2 linked regions of the Cytobacillus sp. IB215665 genome follow. The protein of the gene in region 1 interacts with the protein of each later gene in a pairwise test. Links are inferred from orthologs where the notes say so. Each region holds a gene or a part of one and is shown on either strand. Other genes may lie near its edges. The genes, in order: ftsZ and zapA.

Region 1 (9,565 bases):
GCGTTCTTGGGCAAAGGTCATTTTAATTTTCTGCTTTTTGCTACTTATAGTCGTATTAATTCCTGGCATTGGCGTTGAAAGAAATGGGTCACAAAGCTGGATTGGAGTTGGTGCATTTTCAATTCAACCTTCTGAATTCACTAAATTAGCAATGATTGCGTTTCTAGCAAAATTTCTTTCCGAAAATCAGAAGGATATTACTTCTTTCAAAAGAGGCCTTTTACCATCACTGACCTTAGTTTTTAGTGCCTTTGCTTTAATTATGCTTCAGCCTGATTTAGGAACAGGGACTGTTATGTTAGGGACTTGTATCGTTATCATTTATGTAGCTGGAGCTCGGATTAGTCATTTCGTTTGGCTTGGCATGTTAGGAATTGCAGGTTTTGCTGGACTGATTATATCAGCACCTTATCGCATGAATAGAATTACTTCTTTTATTGATCCATGGCAGGACCCACAAGGTACGGGTTTCCAAATCATCCAGTCACTATATGCAATAGGTCCAGGGGGGTTATTTGGCTTAGGCTTAGGACAAAGTCGCCAAAAATTCTTTTATCTGCCTGAACCACAGACGGATTTTATTTTCGCTATTATATCTGAAGAGCTTGGTTTTATTGGAGCGTCATTTGTCATATTGCTTTTCAGTCTCTTATTGTGGCGTGGTATTAGAATAGCGCTTGGTGCACCTGACTTATTTGGTAGCTTCCTTGCGATAGGAATTATCTCCATGATAGCTATACAAGTTATTATTAATATTGGTGTTGTAACTGGTCTAATGCCAGTTACTGGGATTACATTGCCGTTTTTAAGCTACGGTGGCTCTTCATTAACTTTAATGCTAATGGCTATCGGTGTATTACTTAATGTGAGTAAGCATTCAAGGTATTAGTGTATACGTTCGAAGAGTAGCCGTTTAACAATAAATTTTTTTCAAGAGACCCTGTTAATATAACGGGGTTTCTCGTATTTTATTATAGGCTCTTTTCACTTACGTTTGAAACAGATGCTAAAATATGATTTTTATAGTCTTTAGAGAAGAAAAGATGCCACGAGCTTTAGTTAAATTTGTACTTAACTCATTCGAAAACAGCCTTATTATAAAATAGTGTAATAGGGGTCGTTATGTTTCATAAATTAACGAAAACTTGTTGTTTCAGATGGTGTTACGAAAATGTATAATAAAGTATAATAGGCTTTTTATAACAAACTTTGTTGCAGCTGTAATTAAATAAAAGAGCAAGCTGAGTTTGATGTGAGTATCACCTTTTAGAGAAAGGCTCTTTTTGTATTTGTTGCTATTGTTATCAAATTAGTACTATAAAAAATGAATTTATACCGTTAGTCATCGTTGTATAGAAGAAAAGATGCCACGAATTCTAGTTGTGTACGTGTTTATTTCTTAATACGAAAAACAACAATTAATGAGAAAACAGCCAAGAGAAGGGACTAATTGTATTGATCTATATACGAAATTCTATAATATATCCAAATAACATAATCATATCAATCTAGTTTATAAGCTCGTAGTATTATTCAATATAGATATAACCAGTACAGAAGGAGGTTGCCAAGATGGAAAAAATAGCTGCGGAGTTGCTTCATGAAAATGTCGGAAAAGTTCGGTTAAATGAACCGCTTGCTAATCATACAACAATAAAAATTGGGGGCCCAGTAGACTTATTTGTCGAGCCAAAAGACATACCAGCTTTATACAAAACGATGGAAATAGTAAATAAATATGGAGTAACATGGCGAGCAATTGGGCGAGGATCAAATTTATTGGTGTCAGATTTGGGAATCGAAGGAGTAGTAATTAAGCTTGGAGAAGGCCTTGATCATTTGGATATAGATGGTACAAACGTTACTGTTGGAGCGGGTTATTCTATTATAAAACTAGCTACCATCATAAGCAAAAAGGGTCTTTCAGGTTTAGAGTTTGCAGGAGGTATACCAGGTTCAATTGGTGGTGCAGTTTATATGAATGCTGGTGCACACGGATCTGATATTTCGAAAATACTTAAAAGAGCGCGCATACTGTTTGAAGACGGTACGATTGAATGGTTATCATGTGAAGAGTTGGAATTTTCATATCGAACCTCTATTTTGCAAAGCAGGCGCCCGGGAATTTGTGTGGAAGCCCAGTTCACTTTTGAGTCAGGTGACCGTGAACTTATTGTCGCTGAGATGCAAAAAAACAAAGATTACCGACGTGATACGCAACCATTTCATTTCCCTAACTGTGGAAGTGTTTTTAGAAACCCCCTACCAAATTATGCAGGACAACTAATAGAAGTTGCTGGATTAAAAGGGTATGCAATGGGTGGTGCACAAATCTCTGAACAGCATGCTAACTTTATCGTTAACACTGGTAAGGCAAAAGCAGAGGATGTATTGAATTTAATACAACATGTTAAACGAACAATATACGATCTTTACGATATTGAAATGAAGACAGAGGTTGAAATAATAGGAAAAAAGTAGCATGTTTTTTCTCTGATTTCAAGTATATATTGTGATATAATAATTAACAATACAAACTATTGAAAATGTTAAACGGCATATATAACCTATGCCGTTTTGTTTCTCTTTTTCAACCCTGTTGGTAATAACGGTGTGAAAATTTCTCCAAACATATAGCTGTCTTTCGCTTCAATCGTTGTTTTTGGCATAAGAAATTAGCACGCCTACAACTAGAGTTTAATTAGCCTTTTCTTCTTTAATGATGCAATTGTATAAAACCACTATTTACTGTTTTTACATAGTAACATGAGTAATAACATGAAATGAGCTTTAAATATAGATCGGGGTGACTTTTTTTGGGGAAAGAAAAAGTTGTTGTACTTGAAGATCGGGTTCCCAAACTAAAACAGCAACGAAAACAAAAAGTAAATAGAAGGCTTATTTATTATATTCTATTTTTTTTTCTTATGATCATTACAATAGTGTATTTTCAGTCCCCCTTAAGTAAAGTTTCTTCAATATCGGTAAGTGGGAATCACCATGTTTCAACTGAAGAAATCATTGATTTGAGTGGAGTTTCGACCAAAAATAGCTTTTGGAGCGTCAATGAAAACAGCATAACACAGTCCATTTCTGCACATGAAGAAATAGCAGAAGTATCTGTTCAAAAGCAATTCCCAAACAAAGTACTTATATTAGTCACAGAGACAAGGCGGATCGGTTACATGTTAAACGAAAGTCGCTTTTATCCGATTCTAGAAAATGGTAAATCCCTTACTGATGAAAAACAATCCGTTTCATCCCCAGATGCTCCTGTATTTGTAAATTGGTCGAGCAGTGATGATGTTGACATGATGATAGAAGAATTAGTTCAGTTATCTGATGAAGTGAGCAATTCAATTTCAGAAATTCATCATACACCAACACCTTCAGACCCATTGCATATTACCCTTTATATGAATGACGGATTTGAGGTAAGTGGCACAATAACAAATTTCTCTAGAAAAATGGCTTTTTATCCGTCAATTGTAAATCACCTTGATCCTTCAGTGAAGGGGATTATTGACATTGAAGTTGGGAGTTTCTTTTCACCTTACAACCAGCATAAGGAGGAGCAGGAGAGTGAAAATCAGGGGTAAACATGTCATTTTATCCTTTGTTTCTTTAGTTATCGGTTTTCTTATCGCATTTTCTTATCATGTTACCACAAGTAACGATGGGACTCCTCGTATAACGGACAAGCAGTGGGAGAGAGATTTTCGATATCGAGAACAATTGATAGCACTAGAGGAAAAAAACCGAGAATTGTTTAATACAATTAAAGAAAAGCAAGATGAAGTAAGAGAATACGAAGAGGAATTAGCTAAACAGGAAGGCATTTATTTTAATTTAGTTGAAGATGTAGAAAAGTATAGAATGTTTGTTGGAGAAATCGATGTGCAAGGTGAAGGTATTGAAGTTACTTTGTCGGATGCAGAATACGTACCTGATGAAGAGAACGTGAATAATTACATAGTTCATGAAGGGCATGTATTTAAAGTAATAAATGAATTACTCATATCAGGTGCTTCAGCAATTGCGATCAACGGACAAAGAATTTCTCGAAATTCGTACATATTATGTAATGGACCTGTTATTGAAGTTGATGGTAATCAACATGCTGAACCATTTGTCATTACAGCTATTGGAGAAGCAAACACGCTTTATGAATCTCTTTATATTATTGGTGGTATTTACGATCAATTAGTGAGTGATAATATTTTTGTAAATATAGACAAAAAAGAAAACATCATGTTTGAACCCCTTTTAGGGGTAAGTACACAATAGTTGGATTATTAGGCTATTTTTTATCCTTTGTAGTTCATTATATAAAATGATACCAAAACAAGGCAGGCAACAACGATGCGAAAACAGGCAATTATTAAGGTCAGGTGATTTTCATTGGGCAGCAAAAAAGTTATCTCAATAACAATAATCACAGTAATTATTGGATTTATGATTGCAGTTCAATTTCAAAGTATTAACAAGCCTGTTGTCCGTGATACGAGAGATACTTGGGAAATTCGTGAGGATATTAAGAAAGAACAAGAGCTTACATTTCAGTTACATCAAGAAATTTCAAATTATAACGATAAATTGGAGAAATATAAAACAGAACGACAAGATGATGCGGTACTTAAGGAAACGTTAGACGAGCTAAAATTAAAGGCTGGTTTAACTGATGTAAGTGGACCAGGTGTTATCTTAACTGTGAAGCCGTTTTTCGCTGATATCATGCCAGGTGAACGTGTTCATACAGTTTCGCCAGAACTACTGAAAAGGTTAATTAATGAATTAAATCAATATAACGCAGTAGATATTTCTATAGCTGAACAACGGGTAATAAATACTACAGTGATTAGAGACATAAACGGCATCACAAAAATAGATGGATATCCTCTTAATAGATTTCCATTTGAAATTAAAGTAATTGCTAAGAATGAAGAAGGAGCAGAAAAATTATATAACAGATTACAGGTCTCTAGCATGATTGATGCTTTCGTTTATGATAATTTACAAGTTGTGATCTCCGATCCAATAGCATCGATTGAAGTACCGGCTTTTTCAGAAATACCTCGTATCAAAAATATGAAGCCTGTAAATGCCGAAGAGGAGGAGAAATAGTATGTGGCTTCCACTTATCGGCTTAATTCTTGGAATAATATTAGGTTTGCTAACAGATATACGCATACCAGATGAATATTCTAATTATTTATCAATTGCTATACTTGCAGCATTAGATACGCTCTTTGGAGGAATCCGGGCACATTTACAAAATGTATACGATGAGAAAGTCTTTGTGTCTGGCTTTATCTTTAATATACTTTTAGCTACAAGTTTGGCTTTTCTAGGTGTTCATCTTGGTGTAGACTTGTATTTAGCAGCAGTATTTGCATTTGGGGTAAGATTGTTTCAAAATATTGCAGTGATTAGACGAACTTTATTGTCTAAATGGAAGATTACTCACAAAAAAACTGAAAAAAATTAATTTTTATTAAAGGGAATAGATAGGATTTGTTGAATATTTTCCATATAAGAATGTGTTCAATAGGGAGGATAAAAAGGACTGAGAAGAACAAGCCGGTGAAGCATTGAAGGCTAGAGTAAAACTCAAGTACATGAAAGGTGTTTTTGTTGCCTTGTATCAAGTAGTCTTTATTACCTTTGCTTCATTTGTAGACGACATAAAAGATATACGTAAGGATACAGAAAAGCCCACTATGGTGTCTACCACGTCAATTACATACGTGCACAGAACTGCTTGTTCAAGTTCAATTTTCCCAGACCTTTAAACTTTCTTTGAAGATTGATTTGTAAAGTTTGATGTACCATTTATTGAATCGATTAATAAAGGACATATGCTCAGCATGAACAGTTATTATTTATGATTGAAAAAGGAGGTGCCAAAGAATGAACAGCAATGAAGTTTTTGTTAGTCTTGACATCGGTACATCCAATGTTAAAGTGATCATAGGTGAAATGGCAAATGATACTTTAAATATTATTGGGGTAGGTAATGTTAATTCACATGGATTAAGAAAAGGTTCAATTGTTGATATAGACGAAACCGTTCATTCTATTAAAAAGGCAATAGAACAAGCCGAAAGAATGGTTGGTATTCCCATCCAAAGCGTTGTTGTGGGTGTGTCTGCTAATAGTGTGCAACTCCAAGATGCACATGGTGTTGTAGCTGTATCGAGTGAAAATAGGGAAATTAATGACCAAGATGTAGCTAGAGTCATAGAGGCAGCGCAAGTTGTATCAATCCCCCCAGAGAGAGAAATTATAGATGTGATTCCAAAACAATTTATCGTCGATGGGCTTGATGAAATTAACGACCCGAGAGGAATGTTAGGAGTCCGCCTTGAAATGGAAGGAACCATTATTACTGGATCAAAAACGATATTACATAATTTACTTAGGTGTGTAGAGCGTGCAGGTTTAGAAATAACGGCTATTTGTTTACAACCACTCGCTGCGGGTTCGATCTCTTTATCTCGGGATGAAATGGAGTTTGGTGTAGCTCTAGTTGATATCGGTGGCGGTTCTACAACTATAGCGTTTTTTGAAAATGGACATTTAAAGGCTACAACGGTTTTACCGATAGGAGGGGATCATATAACAAAAGATCTTTCTATTGGTTTAAGAGCCTCTACTGAAGACGCTGAAAAGATAAAAACAAAGTATGGACATGCTTTTTATGATACAGCCTCAGAAGAAGAAACATTTAATGTTCCGATTATTGGTAGCGATAAAGAAGAACAATATAATCAACTAATAATCTCAGACATTATTGAAGCTAGATTTGAAGAAATGTTTGACATGATTAAAAATGAAGTAAGACAATTAGGAATTCGTGAATTGCCTGGAGGTTATGTACTTACTGGTGGTGCTGTTAATATTTCAGGATCTTTGGAATTAGCACAACAAATTTTAGCAAATAACGTGAGGGTAGCAATTCCTGATTACATTGGTGTAAGAGAACCTCAATATACTACTGGAGTAGGATTAATTCAATTTGCATATAGAAATGCCAAGCTTCAAGGCAAAAGTATTGTTGAGGAAAATGGCCCTATAGATCTATCAGAAAAAAGAGTAGCAAAAAAACCTCAACAATTAAAGCAAAAATCTAAGCAAAAAAATGAAGAAAATCTGAGTGAAAAAGTCAAGAAATTTTTCGGGTTATTTTGGGAATAACAAGATGAAAACTTCTTAGTAAATCGATAAATTAGGAGGATTTGTGATGTTAGATTTTGAAACAAATCTTGATCAATTAGCGACAATAAAAGTAATCGGTGTCGGTGGTGGAGGAAATAACGCCGTAAATCGAATGATTGAGCATGGAGTACAAGGTGTAGAATTTATAGCTGTAAATACTGATGCACAAGCGCTAAATCTTTCAAAAGCAGAGATTAAAATGCAAATCGGGGCAAAGTTAACTCGAGGTCTTGGAGCTGGTGCTAATCCTGAAGTAGGAAAAAAAGCAGCTGAAGAAAGTAAAGAACAGCTAGAAGAAGTGTTAAACGGAGCAGATATGGTTTTTGTTACAGCAGGAATGGGTGGAGGTACAGGGACTGGTGCAGCACCTGTAATAGCCCAAATTGCGAAAGATTTAGGTGCATTGACTGTAGGAGTTGTAACACGTCCTTTTACATTTGAGGGTAGAAAGAGATCTACTCAAGCTGGTGGCGGTATTGCAGCAATGAAAGATTCTGTAGATACTTTGATTGTTATCCCGAATGATAGATTATTAGAAATCGTTGATAAAAATACACCAATGTTAGAAGCATTCCGTGAGGCTGACAATGTATTACGTCAAGGTGTACAAGGTATTTCAGATTTGATCGCAACGCCAGGTTTAATAAACCTTGATTTTGCTGATGTTAAGACAATAATGTCAAACAGAGGCTCAGCATTAATGGGTATCGGTATTGCAACAGGTGAAAACCGTGCTGCGGAAGCTGCAAAAAAGGCTATTTCAAGTCCATTACTTGAAATTCCTATTGACGGTGCTCAAGGAGTCCTAATGAATATAACTGGTGGCATGAACTTAAGCTTGTACGAAGTACAAGAAGCGGCCGATATTGTAGCTTCTGCATCAGATCAAGAAGTGAATATGATTTTTGGCTCAGTAATCAATGAGAGCTTAAAAGACGAAATAGTAGTAACGGTGATTGCGACAGGATTTAACGAAACTGAAATTCCTCAAGGTAGACAAATTCGTCAATCAGTAGGTGCGAATACGCAAAAAGCAACTGCAGCAACTAGCCGTGAAAAGGAAAGTGAAAGTGTATCGAACTTTAATCCTCAGCAGACTGAGGATACATTAGACATCCCTACATTTTTACGTAATCGAAACCGCAGACGTTAATAATTTCATATTAAAAACTTCTAAGAGAGAGCATGGATCGTATTTATTGATTCGTGCTTTTTTATATTAGACTATTTTCACTTGAATTGTTGTTATTAGCACAAGATGTAAACGAGTTTACTATCGTGCAATGTATTTTTTCTTATTTATAATGGTAATGATAGTGTGAAAAATCTAAATAGATGTGCTATTTAAATAGGATTGCAACAAAGTTTAAGAAAATTACCTCATATAAAAAAGTGATTGCTGCTGGATTCATAGTTGTTTGACAATATAAGCTTAAATCCAACAAAAAATTCCTCATTAATTCCTACAAAGATTGACAGACATCACAACACATTATATATATACTAGTTTCAAATAAATATACTAACAAAGGAGCTACAAGGAAGGGGAACTTGAGTGTCTATTTATATTGACATTATATGGTTTCTTAATTTGTTATTTGATGGATCATTACTGCTGTTAACTGCAGTAATTCTAAAGAGAAGAATTAAGTTTTGGAGACTTGTGGTTGGCTCGTTAATAGGCTCATCTCTCGTTCTATTAATAGTTTCTCCACTAGCTTCCATCGTATCCAATCCATTAATCAAATTTTTATTTTCACTGATTATCATTTGGGCTGCTTTTGGATACAAGCGTTTTTCTTATTTTATCAAGAACCTTTGCACTTTTTATTTCGCAACGTTTGTAGTCGGAGGTGGTATTATTGCTTTCCATTATTTATTACAAAAAGAAGTTAACATAAATAATGGTATCTTTCTTACGACGTCAACTGGATACGGTGATCCAGTTAGTTGGTTATTTGTAATAATTGCGTTTCCATCTCTATGGTATTTTTCAAGGTCGCAGATAGATGGAATTAAAAGTAATAAGATGAAATACGAGGAAATTATTGATGTTACTATAGTTATTACCAATATCAAAATAACCATTAAGGGATTGATTGATAGTGGTAATCAGCTATACGATCCAATTTCTCGGTCACCAGTAATGATTATCGATAGTACATGTTTAGTTGAACATGTGCCTGCAGGAATTATTGAACTATCAAAAAACGTTGATATGTTAATGAATGAGATGACTGTTGATGATCCTCAATGGGAAAAACGACTTCGACTAATTCCATATAGAGGTGTAGGACAAGATCATCAAATACTATTAGCAATCAAACCAGATAACATTTCACTTCGA
Region 2 (13,189 bases), on another replicon or contig:
ATGCAAGAACGATTAAAGGAGCTTCAACAAGAAGCAATTGAAAAAGTTAACTTAGTAGAAGATTTAAAGCAGTTAAATGATATTCGTGTCCAATATTTAGGAAAGAAAGGCCCTATTACAGAAGTATTAAGAGGTATGGGTAAGCTATCTGCTGAGGAAAGACCTAAAATGGGGGCTTTAGCGAACGAGGTAAGAGAAGCTATTCAAACTGCATTAGAAGAAAAGAAAACGAAACTAGAAAAACAAGCAGTCGAAGAGCAATTAGCATCCGAAACAATTGATGTCACGCTGCCAGGTAGGCCGATTGCTGCTGGGAATCCACATCCTTTAACGGTCGTTATTGAAGAAATTGAAGATTTGTTCCTTGGTATGGGTTATACGATAGCAGAGGGGCCAGAGGTTGAGCAAGATTACTATAATTTTGAAGCATTAAATCTACCTAAAGGACACCCTGCCCGTGATATGCAGGATTCCTTCTTTATATTAAACGATATTTTACTTCGGACACATACTTCACCAGTGCAAGTAAGAACGATGGAAAAACATCAAGGTAAAGGGCCTGTGAAAATCATTTGTCCAGGGAGAGTGTATCGACGAGATACCGACGATGCAACACACTCGCATCAATTTATGCAAATAGAAGGACTTGTAGTTGATGAAAATATTAGCTTAAGCGATTTAAAAGGTACGTTAGAAGTATTCGCAAAGAAAATGTTTGGTGATGAAAGGGAAATTCGTCTTCGTCCTAGCTTTTTCCCGTTTACAGAACCATCGGTTGAAGTTGATATTTCATGTATGAAATGTAGTGGTAAAGGTTGTAACATTTGTAAAGGTACAGGCTGGATTGAAGTACTAGGGTCAGGGATGGTGCATCCAAACGTGCTTGAAATGGCGGGTTTTGACTCGAAAAAATATTCAGGCTTTGCCTTTGGAATGGGTCCAGATCGAATAGCGATGTTGAAATACGGAATTGATGACATACGTCACTTATATACAAATGATCTTCGTTTCTTAAAACAATTTAACCGAGCTTAATGAGGAGGGATAAACATGTTAGTCTCATATAAATGGTTACAGCAATATGTCGATGCATTGGCTGTAACTCCTGAAGAACTTGCAGAAAAATTTAATCGTACTGGTATTGAAGTAGAAGTAGTAGAATCTTTAAATAAGGGCATAAAAAATGTTGTTGTTGGTCATGTGTTGTCAAAGGAGCAGCATCCAAATGCTGATAAACTAAGCGTATGTAGCGTTGATATCGGTGATAGTGAACCTGTTCAAATTATTTGTGGTGCGGCAAATGTCGCTGCAGGACAAAAGGTAGCCGTTGCAAAAGTAGGTGCGGTATTACCTGGAAACTTCAAAATTAAAAAAGCGAAGTTAAGAGGCGAGGAATCCCATGGGATGATTTGTTCACTTCAAGAGCTAGGAATTGAAGCGAAGGTCATTCAAAAAGATTATGCAACAGGTATCTTTGTTTTTCCTAACGATGTTGAAGTTGGTAGTGACGCACTCGAACAGCTTAACTTAGATGATCATGTGTTGGAGTTGGAGTTAACAGCGAATCGATCTGATTGTTTAAATATGTTAGGTGTGGCGTATGAAGTAGGTGCAATGTTGGGGAAAGAGGTTGAACTTCCTCGTTTTCAACTACAGGAAAGCAATGACATGGCTTCAGATTTAGTTTCAGTGAATATTGAAGATCATGACGCTAATCCACTATATATTGCTAAGGTAATAAAAAATGTCAAAGTAGGTCCATCACCTTTGTGGTTACAAACTCGCCTCATGGCAGCGGGTATTAGACCGATCAATAATGTAGTTGATATTACGAATTATGTCCTACTTGAATACGGTCAACCATTACATGCGTTTGATTATGACCGTTTTGGATCAAAAGAGGTACTTGTGCGTCGTGCTAAACCTGGAGAGGAGCTTACTACGCTAGATGATGTAAAACGCTCATTAACAGAAGATGACCTTGTCATTACAAATGGAAATGAGCCTGTAGCGCTTGCTGGGGTTATGGGTGGAGCTGATTCTGAGGTCCGTGAAGATACTACAACGATTTTATTGGAAGCTGCTTACTTTAACAGTGGTGTCGTACGAAGTAGTTCTAAAAGCCATGGATTAAGGAGCGATTCAAGTGCGCGTTTTGAAAAAGGTATAGATCCGAAACGAACGCAAGAAGCGGCAAATCGAGCAGCATATTTAATGATGGAATATGCTGGAGGAGAAATCGCTAGTGGTGAGGCCATCAGTGATACACTACAACTACAACCTGTTGTCGTGTCGGTGTCTGTTCAACAAATCAATCGTTTACTCGGGACGTCAATTTCGAATGAAGAAGTTGCTAGCATTTTTCATAATCTCCAGTTCTCATATACTGTAGATAATGATGTTTTTGTTGTCACTGTTCCAACAAGAAGAAACGATATTTCAATTCCAGAAGATTTAGTTGAAGAAGTAGGGAGATTATACGGTTATGATAATGTCAAATCGACTCTCCCTATCGGTGAAGCTAGACCAGGTATATTGACTCCTTATCAAGCGAAACGTCGTAAAGTACGTCGTTATCTTGAAGGAGCAGGCTTATATCAAGTAGTGAATTACTCATTAACGAGTGAGGAAAAAGTGAAACAGTTTGCATTAGAAGAGGCAGAGCCAGTGCGTTTAGCCATGCCGATGAGTGAAGAGCGTAGCATGCTACGTTTAAGTTTAATACCTCATTTACTTGATGTAGTAAAACATAATAGTGCTCGACAAATTGAAGATATTGGAATTTATGAAACAGCATCGGTATTTGTATCATCTGATAAAGATGCACTGCCAAATGAAAAGGAACATGTTGCTGGAGCATTGACTGGCCTTTGGTCATCCCACTTATGGCAAGGTGAGAAGAAAGCAGTAGATTTCTATGTCGCAAAAGGTGTTTTAGATGGCTTATTTAGCCACTTAGGTTTGGAGGAGCGCATTCAATACAAACAAATAAAACAAGATCTTCTTCATCCAGGACGAACTGCACAAATCTTATTTGATGGAGACGTATTAGGTATCATTGGTCAACTTCATCCAATCACCCAAAATGAACTTGATTTACAAGAGACTTACGTATTTGAATTGTCATTAGAAAAGCTACTTCAAGCTGAAGTTTCGGAACTTAAATATAATCTCATTCCGCGCTTCCCTTCAATTACTAGAGATATAGCACTCGTTGTCAATAGTGAAGTAGCAGTTGGTGATTTAAAGAAAACAATTATAGAAGCGGGTGGAGATCTGTTAAAGAATGTTTCGATCTTTGATTTATACGAAGGTGAGCATATGGAGCAAGGCAAAAAATCAGTAGCCTTCTCTTTACGCTATTTAGATCCAGAACGTACGCTTACTGATGAAGAGGTAACAGCTGTCCATGAAAATGTTTTAAAGGCTGTCGAAAATCAGTTCGATGCAAAATTAAGAGGTTAGTTTTGAACTATCATACTAAACGTGTTAATAAACATTAACAAAAGGTGTCTCGAGTTATATCGAGACACCTTTTTTTGTAAAAAACTGTATATGAATCCAAACACATATAAGGATTTTTCATATATATAATTACAACAATGCGAGATGAGAGGTGAGAGAATGGAAAGTGAAAATTGTAAGTGTAAAGTGGTCCCAAAACCACCATCCGGCCCACAAGGACCAGCAGGTCCACCTGGATTAAGAGGGCTACAAGGAACGCAAGGACTACAAGGAGCACAAGGGGCTACTGGTCCACCTGGATTAGACGGTGTTCAAGGAGCACAAGGGGCTACTGGTCCACCTGGATTAGACGGTGTTCAAGGAGCACAAGGGGCTACTGGTCCACCTGGATTAGACGGTGTTCAAGGAGCACAAGGGGCTACTGGTCCACCTGGATTAGACGGTGTTCAAGGAGCACAAGGGGCTACTGGTCCACCTGGCCCTGTACCAATGCTTAGTTTTAGAGCAGAAACTGATGGTCAGGATATTCCAGATCCTTCAACCGCTTTAAAAGTAACATTCCCAATTGAAGATTTTGAATTTGGTGGAAACAATTATGATACTAGTACTTCTATATTTACTGCACCGTCGGATGGTGTTTATCATTTTAGTACATCTATACAAATTGAGACTTCGGATGGTGATGCCCAAACTACTATTAATTTAGTACTAAATAGCTCAACTAACATATCATGTCAATCAATTGAGGGACCAGGATGTTGTACTACAGATACGTTAATTCAATTGCAAAGCTTAGATACAATATGCGTTACAATAGATTATGATAGCCAACAGAGTGCGAATGGAAGTATTCCAATTAATAGAGTATCATGCTTCACTGGACATATGGTTCATACAACATAATGAACTTCAAAGGAAGTCATGTATATGACAAAGTGTCTCGGATCAATACGAGACACTTTTTTATATGCATGCTCTTCTTCTAGTTAGTGCATAATTTTGTACATACATAAGAGAAGAAGGAGCTATGGTGTTTGTGCAATAGCATTATATAATGGTTATCCTATCACCGTTTATCTTTAGACTAATTTCTTCGCTTTCTCCGTATTTGCGAAATGGTATTTAGTATATTGTTTTAGCTTTTGAATACCTAACTTTGAAATTAGTTTCGCAGCTGCTTTGTCAACTTGAGGGCCAGCTCCTTTAGGTAGCTCCATCCCACATTCTTTACTCAATTTAGTCATTTCTTTCAAAAATGCGTAACGTGCAATTATTGACGCAGCAGCCACAGCCATATGGATACCTTCAGCTTTCGTACTGAAAAAAACATGGTCTTTAACGATTGTTTTCTCTTTTTGTAAATGTTTATAATAAGTCGGCGGTTCAGCGAATTGATCAATTAATATCCCGTCATGCTTTGCTGGATCAATTTTCTTTAATACGTGTTGAATAGCTCGGTTATGTAGAATAGCTTTCATTTTTCCTTGGGTCATACCACTAGCTTGTAAGTCATTATATTTTTCATTATGTAAAATAAGTAAACTATATGGAATGATTGATATGATGTTTTTTGCAATTGAACAAATCTTTTCATCTGTTAAGCCTTTTGAATCTTTAACTCCTAATTCCTTCAATAACGGAATGTGTTTTGTTTCAACGAAGGTAGCGACTACAGCAATAGGTCCGAAATAGTCGCCAGTCCCTACTTCATCAGAGCCGATAATTGAAAGAGTTGAAATATTATCTGGCGGAGAATACTTTGTTTTCGTAGCTCCTTGTGTGGACTTCTTGTTAATATTGTTATTGGAAGTTGAAGGGCTGTTTTGTTGTGACTCCCAAAGCTGTGCTTCCTGACTTCCTTCTTTACCTTGAAATAATACTTTTCCTGAACGATATGCAGTTATAGTAAAAGTTGGTCCTTTAGCTATAAAAATAGCTCCTGGTGGTAAAGCACCACCACTAATATTTTCATAGTGTTTTTTCATTTTATTGATGGTAGCTATATCAACTGTAATAACAGAATTAGCCAACTATAAACAACCCCTTCACAGATTCATTTTATGAAGTAATGCTCTTGTCCTAAAATTTTTACTTTTGATGCTAAAATTGAATAGCTAGATTATATATGATAGGTATAGTGCTTCAAGCACAAAGGTGTTACGGTTATTGTATTCGTATATGTCATAGAATACGAAAATACAATGAGGATGAAAGTTATCAAAAACAGCTAATATCATCAATCATAATACTCAAGAGGCAAATTCAGAGATTTATATAAATATAGTACCCCATGATCTTTATACCCCCATTATACCTTCATTATACTCTGTATTCATTTCTATTATGGAATTCTTTCCACAACTACTTTATTCATGGTATGATAAAGATTAGGATTTTGATGAAATGGGGGACAACAAGTTGTCAGAGAAATCTAAAACGAGAACAACTGTTGATATATATGGTCAGCAATATTCAATTGTAGGATCAGAGAATACTAGTCATGTGCTAAAAGTAGCTTCAATAGTAGATGAAAAAATGAGAGAAATAGGTAGGAAAAACCCTTATTTAGACGTTCATAAATTAGCGGTGTTAACCGCTGTTAACGTAGTTCATGATTACGTAAAGCTGACCGAAAAATGTGAAAAACTAGAACAACAAGTAAACAAAGAAAAGGATTGAATTTTAAATGCTTGATCTTATTTTAATAATTATTCTTATTGCAGGATTTTTAATAGGCTTAAAGAGAGGATTCGTACTTCAAATTATTCACTTCTTTGGGTTAATTGTTGCATTTGTTTTAGCATCAATCTATTATGACACACTAGCACCCAAATTAATTCTTTGGATTCCATATCCAACAATTGGTGAAGGGAGTGCATTAAATTCTTTATTTGAAAATATGAACCTAGAGGATGCATATTATAGAGCAATCGCTTTTGTTATCATATTTATAATGGTCAAGATCATTATGCAGATTATTGGATCGATGCTTGACTTTGTTGCTAATTTACCAATCTTAAAACAAATCAATGGATGGGCAGGAGCTATTCTAGGTTTCTTAGAAGTTTACATCATCTTATTTGTTGTGCTTTATATTGTAGCATTGTTACCAATAGACTTTATTCAAATGCCTATACAAGATTCATTTGTGGCTAATATGATGATAAAACACACCCCAATTTTTTCATCAATGATTAAAGATCTTTGGTTTGAGTATGTTGCGGGATAAATTTGGAGTGAAATCCGTTTTTAGAGGATAGTTCATCGACCAGTTGTTTTTGGTGTGAATTACCCTCTTTTTGTTTTCGCACTAAGTTATAAACTCTTAGACATCTAACGTTCGTGGCACCTTTTCTAGTTTGAAAATGATGTCAACTGATAGCCGCTTTAATTTGTCATAAGAAACAAATTTTACGACAAGAGCTATTTCTATTTCGTAGTTGTACATTTTTTGAAAAAAACTGTATTATTTTTATAGAAAAGTAAGGCTTTTCACGATATACGCTCTTATGGTATGTTCAATTTTGTATACACCCTCTTATTGTCTAGTCTGGAGCAATTTACGTCATTATTTCTAAAAGGCTGTTTTCGAGTATGATGTTTTTTGTATACATAAAATATACAAGAATACGACTAGATTTCGTGGCATCTATTCTGCTATAAAACAATGACTTTTGAGTAAAAACCTTCTAGTTAAGAGCTATAGCAACAAAGTTTATGAAAAGAGCCTTTTAAAAAGATAAAGTAATAATAGCCATGACACTTTTCTTATATTAAGACAGAATCAAAGGAGTGGTATCGTTGGAGATGAATAAAAAAGAAATTATTAAGCTACTTGAATCAATTGCAATATATATGGAACTAAAAGGAGAAAATCCTTTTAAAATATCAGCATTTCGTAAAGCAGCATCAGCGTTAGAAAACGATGATCGAAGCCTTTCTTCAATTAATACCTTTACTGATATACCAGGAATAGGTAAAGGTACATCTACGGTCATTTCGGAGTTTATTGAAAGTGGAGAGTCCTCTTTATTAACAGAATTGAAAAAAGAAGTACCAACGGGTCTTATTCCATTATTGAAATTACCTGGGGTAGGCGGCAAAAAAATTGCAAAGCTCTATAAAGAATTAGCAGTTGTTGACGCTGCTTCATTAAAGGAGGCTTGTATTGCAAATAAGGTACAAGCATTAGCCGGATTCGGGAAAAAAACAGAGGAAAAAATCCTTGCTGCTATTGAAGATATGGGCTCTCGGCCCGAAAGGTTGCCTATTGCATTTATGCTGCCGATAGCTAATGAAATTGAACAGGCATTAGCATCTATGGATGGCGTGATACAATATTCAAGAGCTGGCAGTTTAAGAAGAATGAAAGAAACAATCAAAGATTTAGACTTTATTATTGCTACAAATGACCGTGATATAGTTAGAAAACAACTTATAGAGCTTAAACATATGACAACTATCATTTCAAATGGAGACACAAAGGTTTCAGTTCAATTACAATATGATTATGAAGTTTCTGTCGATTTTCGCTTGGTTTCACCTCTTGAATTTGCTACGACACTACACCATTTCACTGGTTCTAAAGACCACAATGTTCGTATGCGTCAATTAGCAAAAGAACGAGGTGAAAAAATAAGTGAGTATGGTGTCGAGAATATAAATACAGGAGAAACGACGACTTTTTCTTCAGAAGAAGATTTTTATTCTTATTTTGACTTGAATTATATTCCACCTGAACTTCGTGAAGATGGTAGTGAAGTAACTACATCCTTTCATTCAAAAGACTTAATTTCCTTAGAAGATATTCAAGGTGATCTACATATGCATTCGACATGGAGCGATGGTGCGTATTCAATAGAAGAGATGGCTGAAGTGTGTAGGGATAAGGGATATAAGTATATGGCCATTACGGATCATTCACAGTTCTTACGAGTAGCTAATGGCTTAACAGTTGAACGCTTAAAGGCTCAAAGAGAGGAAATTAGAAGGTTAAATAAAAAATATGATGATTTTGTCATATTCGCTGGTGTAGAAATGGACATATTACCAGATGGTACATTAGATTATGATGATTCGGTCATGAAGGATATGGATATTGTTATTGCATCCATTCACTCTAGTTTCTCTCAACCAAAAGAGATCATAATGGAGAGGTTAACAACAGCATTACGTAATCATCATGTTGATATAATTGCTCACCCTACAGGCAGGTTGATTGGGAGGCGTATGGGGTATGATGTAGATGTTGATATGCTAATTGAACTCGCAAAGGAGACTAATACCGCGTTAGAGTTAAATGCAAACCCAAACCGTTTAGACCTTTCATCAGATCACCTTCGAAAAGCGCAACAGGCAGGATTGAAGATTGTCATAAATACGGATGCTCATAATATTGAAATGCTTGAGGATATGTCGATCGGTGTATCAACTGCAATGAAGGGTTGGGTAAAAAGCGCAAATGTGATTAATACATGGGACGTAGAAAGTGTTCGGGCTTTTTTACATCGACATGAGAAATAATACTAACATATATTTGACCTCTCCAAGCATAAGGAGGAAAACATCATGCTAGAACGAGTTTTAAAAACATTAGAATTTAACAAAATAAAAGATATATTGGTTACTCATGTTGCTTCTTCATTAGGGAAAGCAAAGGTAGATACGTTAATGCCAGCTACAATATTTGAAGAAGTAGTTAAATTACAAGAGCAAACAGATGAGGCTGTCAAAATACTTCGATTAAAAGGCAATGTTCCTTTAGGGGGGATTTTTGATATTCGATCAAACGTGAAAAGAGCAAAGATCAACAGTACGTTACATCCTGAAGAGCTATTGGATATTGCAAATACAATATATGCGGGAAGGCAAATTCAAAAATTTACGAGTGATATGATTGAAGATGATCATGACATCCCATATTTTCACGAGTTAAGTTCTGAACTAATTCCATTTAAAGAATTGGAAGACTCAATTAAGCAATGTATAAATGATTATGGAGAGATTTATGATCATGCTAGTTCTAAGCTGCGAACAATAAGACAGCAATTAAGAACGAGTGAAGCCCGCATTCGTGAAAAATTAGAAAGTATTATTAGGTCGAGCTCAGCCCAAAAAAAGCTATCAGATGTTATTATTACAATTAGAAATGATCGCTTTGTTATCCCAGTAAAACAAGAATATCGGAGTTCTTACGGTGGTATCGTTCATGATCAATCTTCATCTGGTGCAACATTGTTTATTGAGCCGCAAGTTGTCGTTGAACTAAATAACCTTTTACATGAGGCAAAAATAAAAGAGAAGCAAGAAATTGAGAAAATACTACATGAATTAACGGTAAATGTAGCAGAAGAAGCTGATGGGTTACTACATAATATTGACATACTAGCTGAAATTGACTTTATGTTTACAAAGGCCAAATATGCTCGCAGTATCAAAGCATCAAAGCCAGTGATGAACAATGATCGTTATATTAGATTGGTTAAAGCAAAGCATCCATTAATTGATCCTGATGAAGTGGTACCTAACGATATAGAGCTAGGAAAAGATTATTCTACTATCTTAATAACTGGACCAAATACTGGGGGGAAAACAGTTGCGCTAAAAACGATTGGTTTATGTACGTTAATGGCACAGTCTGGGCTGCAAATCCCTGCTGAAGATGGTTCTGAAATGTCTGTTTTCTCCTCGATTTATGCAGATATAGGTGATGAACAATCTATAGAACAAAGTTTAAGTACTTTTTCATCACATATGGTAAATATTGTAGACATTTTACAGCAGTTTAATAGTGAAAGTCTTGTGCTGTTTGATGAGTTAGGAGCGGGAACAGATCCACAGGAAGGTGCGGCATTAGCTATTTCTATATTGGACGAAGTCTACCAAAAAGGAGCAAGGGTGGTAGCTACGACACACTATCCAGAGCTTAAAGCATATGGATATAATAGAGATGGAGTAATTAATGCTAGTGTGGAATTTGATGTAGAGACGTTGAGTCCTACATATCGTTTGCTTATTGGAGTTCCTGGGAGAAGTAATGCTTTTGACATATCAAGACGTTTAGGCTTAGACGAACAGGTCATATATCGAGCTAAAAAGCAAATTAGTACTGAAAGTAATACTGTGGAGAATATGATTGCTTCCTTGGAAGATAGTAAAAAGCATGCGGAAGAGAAGCTAGAGGAAGCTGAGCGACTTAGGAAAGAAGCAAAGGATCTTCATAAGAAGCTTGAAGATCAAATGACTGAGCTTGCTAGTCAAAAAGATGTGATATTCGAACAAGCAGAACAAAAAGCTCGCGAAACTGTTAATATTGCAAAACAAGAAGCAGAATCGATTATTGGGAATTTACGTAAAATTCAAAAGGAACAATATGCACAGGTGAAAGAGCACGAGCTTATTGATGCAAAGAAACGACTTGAAGCTGCCGCTCCAAAGCTTAATAAAAGTAAGAATAATATCATTCGCAAAAAGAATGAACAAAGCCTCCAACCTGGTGACGAAGTGAAAGTAATTAGCCTTGATCAAAAAGGGCATTTACTAGAAAAGGCTTCATCGAAAGAGTGGCTAGTGCAACTAGGAATTATGAAAATGAAAGTGAAAGAATCAGATCTTCAATATGCTAGTCGTCCAAAACCGATAGAAACGAAGCCTCTTGTAGCAATCAAAGGAAAAGAGTACCATGTCAGCCTTGAATTAGATTTACGAGGTGAAAGATTTGAAAATGCGATACTTCGTGTAGAGAAGTATCTTGACGATGCAATACTTGCTGGATACCCACGAGTTTCTATCATACATGGAAAAGGAACTGGCGCTCTAAGAAAAGGAGTTCAGGACCTTTTAAAAAATCACAGAGCTGTTAAAAAAGTTCGTTATGGTGAGGCGAGTGAAGGTGGTTCAGGAATTTCTATTGTAGAATTGAAATAGGGGGAGCGAAAATGAGCTCATTTTGGGAAAATGAACTTGTGCAAACAGCAGCATATTACAGTGTTGTTGTGCTTTCAATTATTATATTTTTAGCGATTTTTGAGATTGTAACAAAGTATAAAAATTGGGAACAAATAAAGAAAGGAAACATTGCTGTTGCCATGGCTACCGGAGGTAAGATTTTCGGTTTAGCAAATATTTTTCGATTTTCCATCGGTCATCATGATTCTTTATTAACGATGATGGGCTGGGGACTTTTTGGTTTTATATTACTCCTCAGTGGCTACTTTATTTACGAGTTTTTAACACCAATGTTTAAAATTGATGAAGAAATTGAGAGCGATAATAGGGCTGTCGGTTTTATTTCAATGATTATTTCAGTAGGATTATCCTATGTGATTGGAGCAGGGATAGGTTAGGAGAGATTAGTTAGAATGGAAACTTTAGCAAAAGTTCTACTTGTATTATGTGGAATCTTTGTATTAATAGGCATCATATATATGCTTTTCTTTACGGGGTAAGAAAAAGGATAGCTATTCTGTAATATACAATAATATTTAGTACCCTTTCACATGAGCATACGGTGAAAGGGTCTATTTAGTCACTATATACTTGACAAGAAAAACAGTCCTGTTTTATTATTAAAATATGAATGATGATTCATTCATTTAATGAGGTGAGTGTTCAAAAGGAGGATAAGAAGGTTAGAAGAGCAGGGCGTGAAACTTGCTGTATTGGCATGGACTGCTGTAACGTCCAAAAGCATCATTTTTACCATTCTTTTTGAACATCCTTTTGAAGGGACGAGTTATAGTGAAGCGTAACAAACCGAAATACAAGAAAATCATTGATGCAGCTGTAATCGTAATTGCAGAGAATGGCTATCATCAAGCTCAAGTTTCAAAAATTGCAAAACAAGCTGGGGTTGCAGATGGAACTATATATTTATATTTTAAAAACAAAGAAGATATATTGATATCTTTATTTCAAGAGAAAATGGGGAGTTTTATAGAAAAAATTAGTGAAGAAATTGCAGGAATGGAATCAGCTAAAGAGAAGTTATTACTGTTGATTGAAAAACACTTCAAATTATTATCAGATGATCATCATTTAGCGATCGTTACTCAGTTGGAATTACGTCAATCTAATAAAGAGATACGTGTAAAAATAAACGATGTGTTAAAAGGCTATTTAAAAGTATTGGACCATATAATACTTGCAGGAATCGATAGAGGTGAATTTCGCAAAAATTTAGACATACGCCTAGCAAGACAGATGATATTTGGAACGATTGATGAAACAGTAACATCGTGGGTAATGAATGATCAAAAGTATGATCTAGTGACATTAGCATATCCTCTGCACCATTTAGTAGTTAGCGGATGTGGGTCAACTGAGATTAGTTAATTAAACAAATGGTCAAAACTGGACGTTCTATGCCAGTTTTGACACTGCAAATGGCTTGTCTTCACACATAAGTGTACTTCTATGGTTTTATGATCATTTCCTTGAAATGAAAATTTCACCAATTGCATAAAACCTCGCTTTGATGTTGTAGTATTAAAATATTAACAATAAAAGTTGTGAAAAGAGCCTTTCAGAAAGAAGGGGTGAAAGTATGGAATATACAAAATGTCATATAGCAAACTATGTCGCAACAGTTTCTTTGGATCATCCTCCAGCGAATGCTGTGTCATCTTTAGTTTTGAAAGAGCTTTCAAAAAGATTAGATGACTTTGAAAAAGATGATGATGTGAGGGTCATTTTATTACAAGGTGAGGGGCGCTTCTTTTCCGCA

Evidence for each region.
Region 2: the proteins of ftsZ (region 1) and zapA interact in binary tests that used the Bacillus subtilis proteins (3 or more experiments, as listed by UniProt). The link is inferred for Cytobacillus sp. IB215665 from one-to-one orthologs.

What each region holds. Positions count from the first base shown.
Region 1 is NZ_JAXBME010000004.1:204,772-214,336, forward strand. The notes cover bases 6,515-9,307. They hold ftsZ (cell division protein FtsZ), read left to right. Parts: upstream 6,515-7,243; coding sequence 7,244-8,371; downstream 8,372-9,307. Other genes in these bases: ftsA (cell division protein FtsA), read left to right, coding at 6,515-7,197; spoIIGA (sigma-E processing peptidase SpoIIGA), read left to right, coding at 8,774-9,307. Outside these bases: spoVE (stage V sporulation protein E), read left to right, coding at 1-889; murB (UDP-N-acetylmuramate dehydrogenase), read left to right, coding at 1,573-2,481; SLH52_RS07310 (cell division protein FtsQ/DivIB), read left to right, coding at 2,817-3,599; SLH52_RS07315 (DUF881 domain-containing protein), read left to right, coding at 3,583-4,287; SLH52_RS07320 (DUF881 domain-containing protein), read left to right, coding at 4,402-5,124; SLH52_RS07325 (small basic family protein), read left to right, coding at 5,126-5,488; more of ftsA, read left to right, coding at 5,911-6,514; more of spoIIGA, read left to right, coding at 9,308-9,565. UniProt on the Bacillus subtilis protein: Essential cell division protein that forms a contractile ring structure (Z ring) at the future cell division site. The regulation of the ring assembly controls the timing and the location of cell division.
Region 2 is NZ_JAXBME010000002.1:54,702-67,890, forward strand. What follows is about bases 4,723-7,513. They hold zapA (cell division protein ZapA), read left to right. Parts: upstream 4,723-5,883; coding sequence 5,884-6,144; downstream 6,145-7,513. Other genes in these bases: rnhC (ribonuclease HIII), read right to left, coding at 4,723-5,495; SLH52_RS02330 (CvpA family protein), read left to right, coding at 6,152-6,694; polX (DNA polymerase/3'-5' exonuclease PolX), read left to right, coding at 7,273-7,513. In the rest of the region: pheS (phenylalanine--tRNA ligase subunit alpha), read left to right, coding at 1-1,035; pheT (phenylalanine--tRNA ligase subunit beta), read left to right, coding at 1,051-3,465; SLH52_RS02315 (C1q-like domain-containing protein), read left to right, coding at 3,625-4,368; more of rnhC, read right to left, coding at 4,545-4,722; more of polX, read left to right, coding at 7,514-8,988; SLH52_RS02340 (endonuclease MutS2), read left to right, coding at 9,034-11,391; SLH52_RS02345 (DUF350 domain-containing protein), read left to right, coding at 11,403-11,810; SLH52_RS02350 (TetR/AcrR family transcriptional regulator), read left to right, coding at 12,205-12,798; SLH52_RS02355 (enoyl-CoA hydratase), read left to right, coding at 13,010-13,189. UniProt on the Bacillus subtilis protein: Activator of cell division through the inhibition of FtsZ GTPase activity, therefore promoting FtsZ assembly into bundles of protofilaments necessary for the formation of the division Z ring.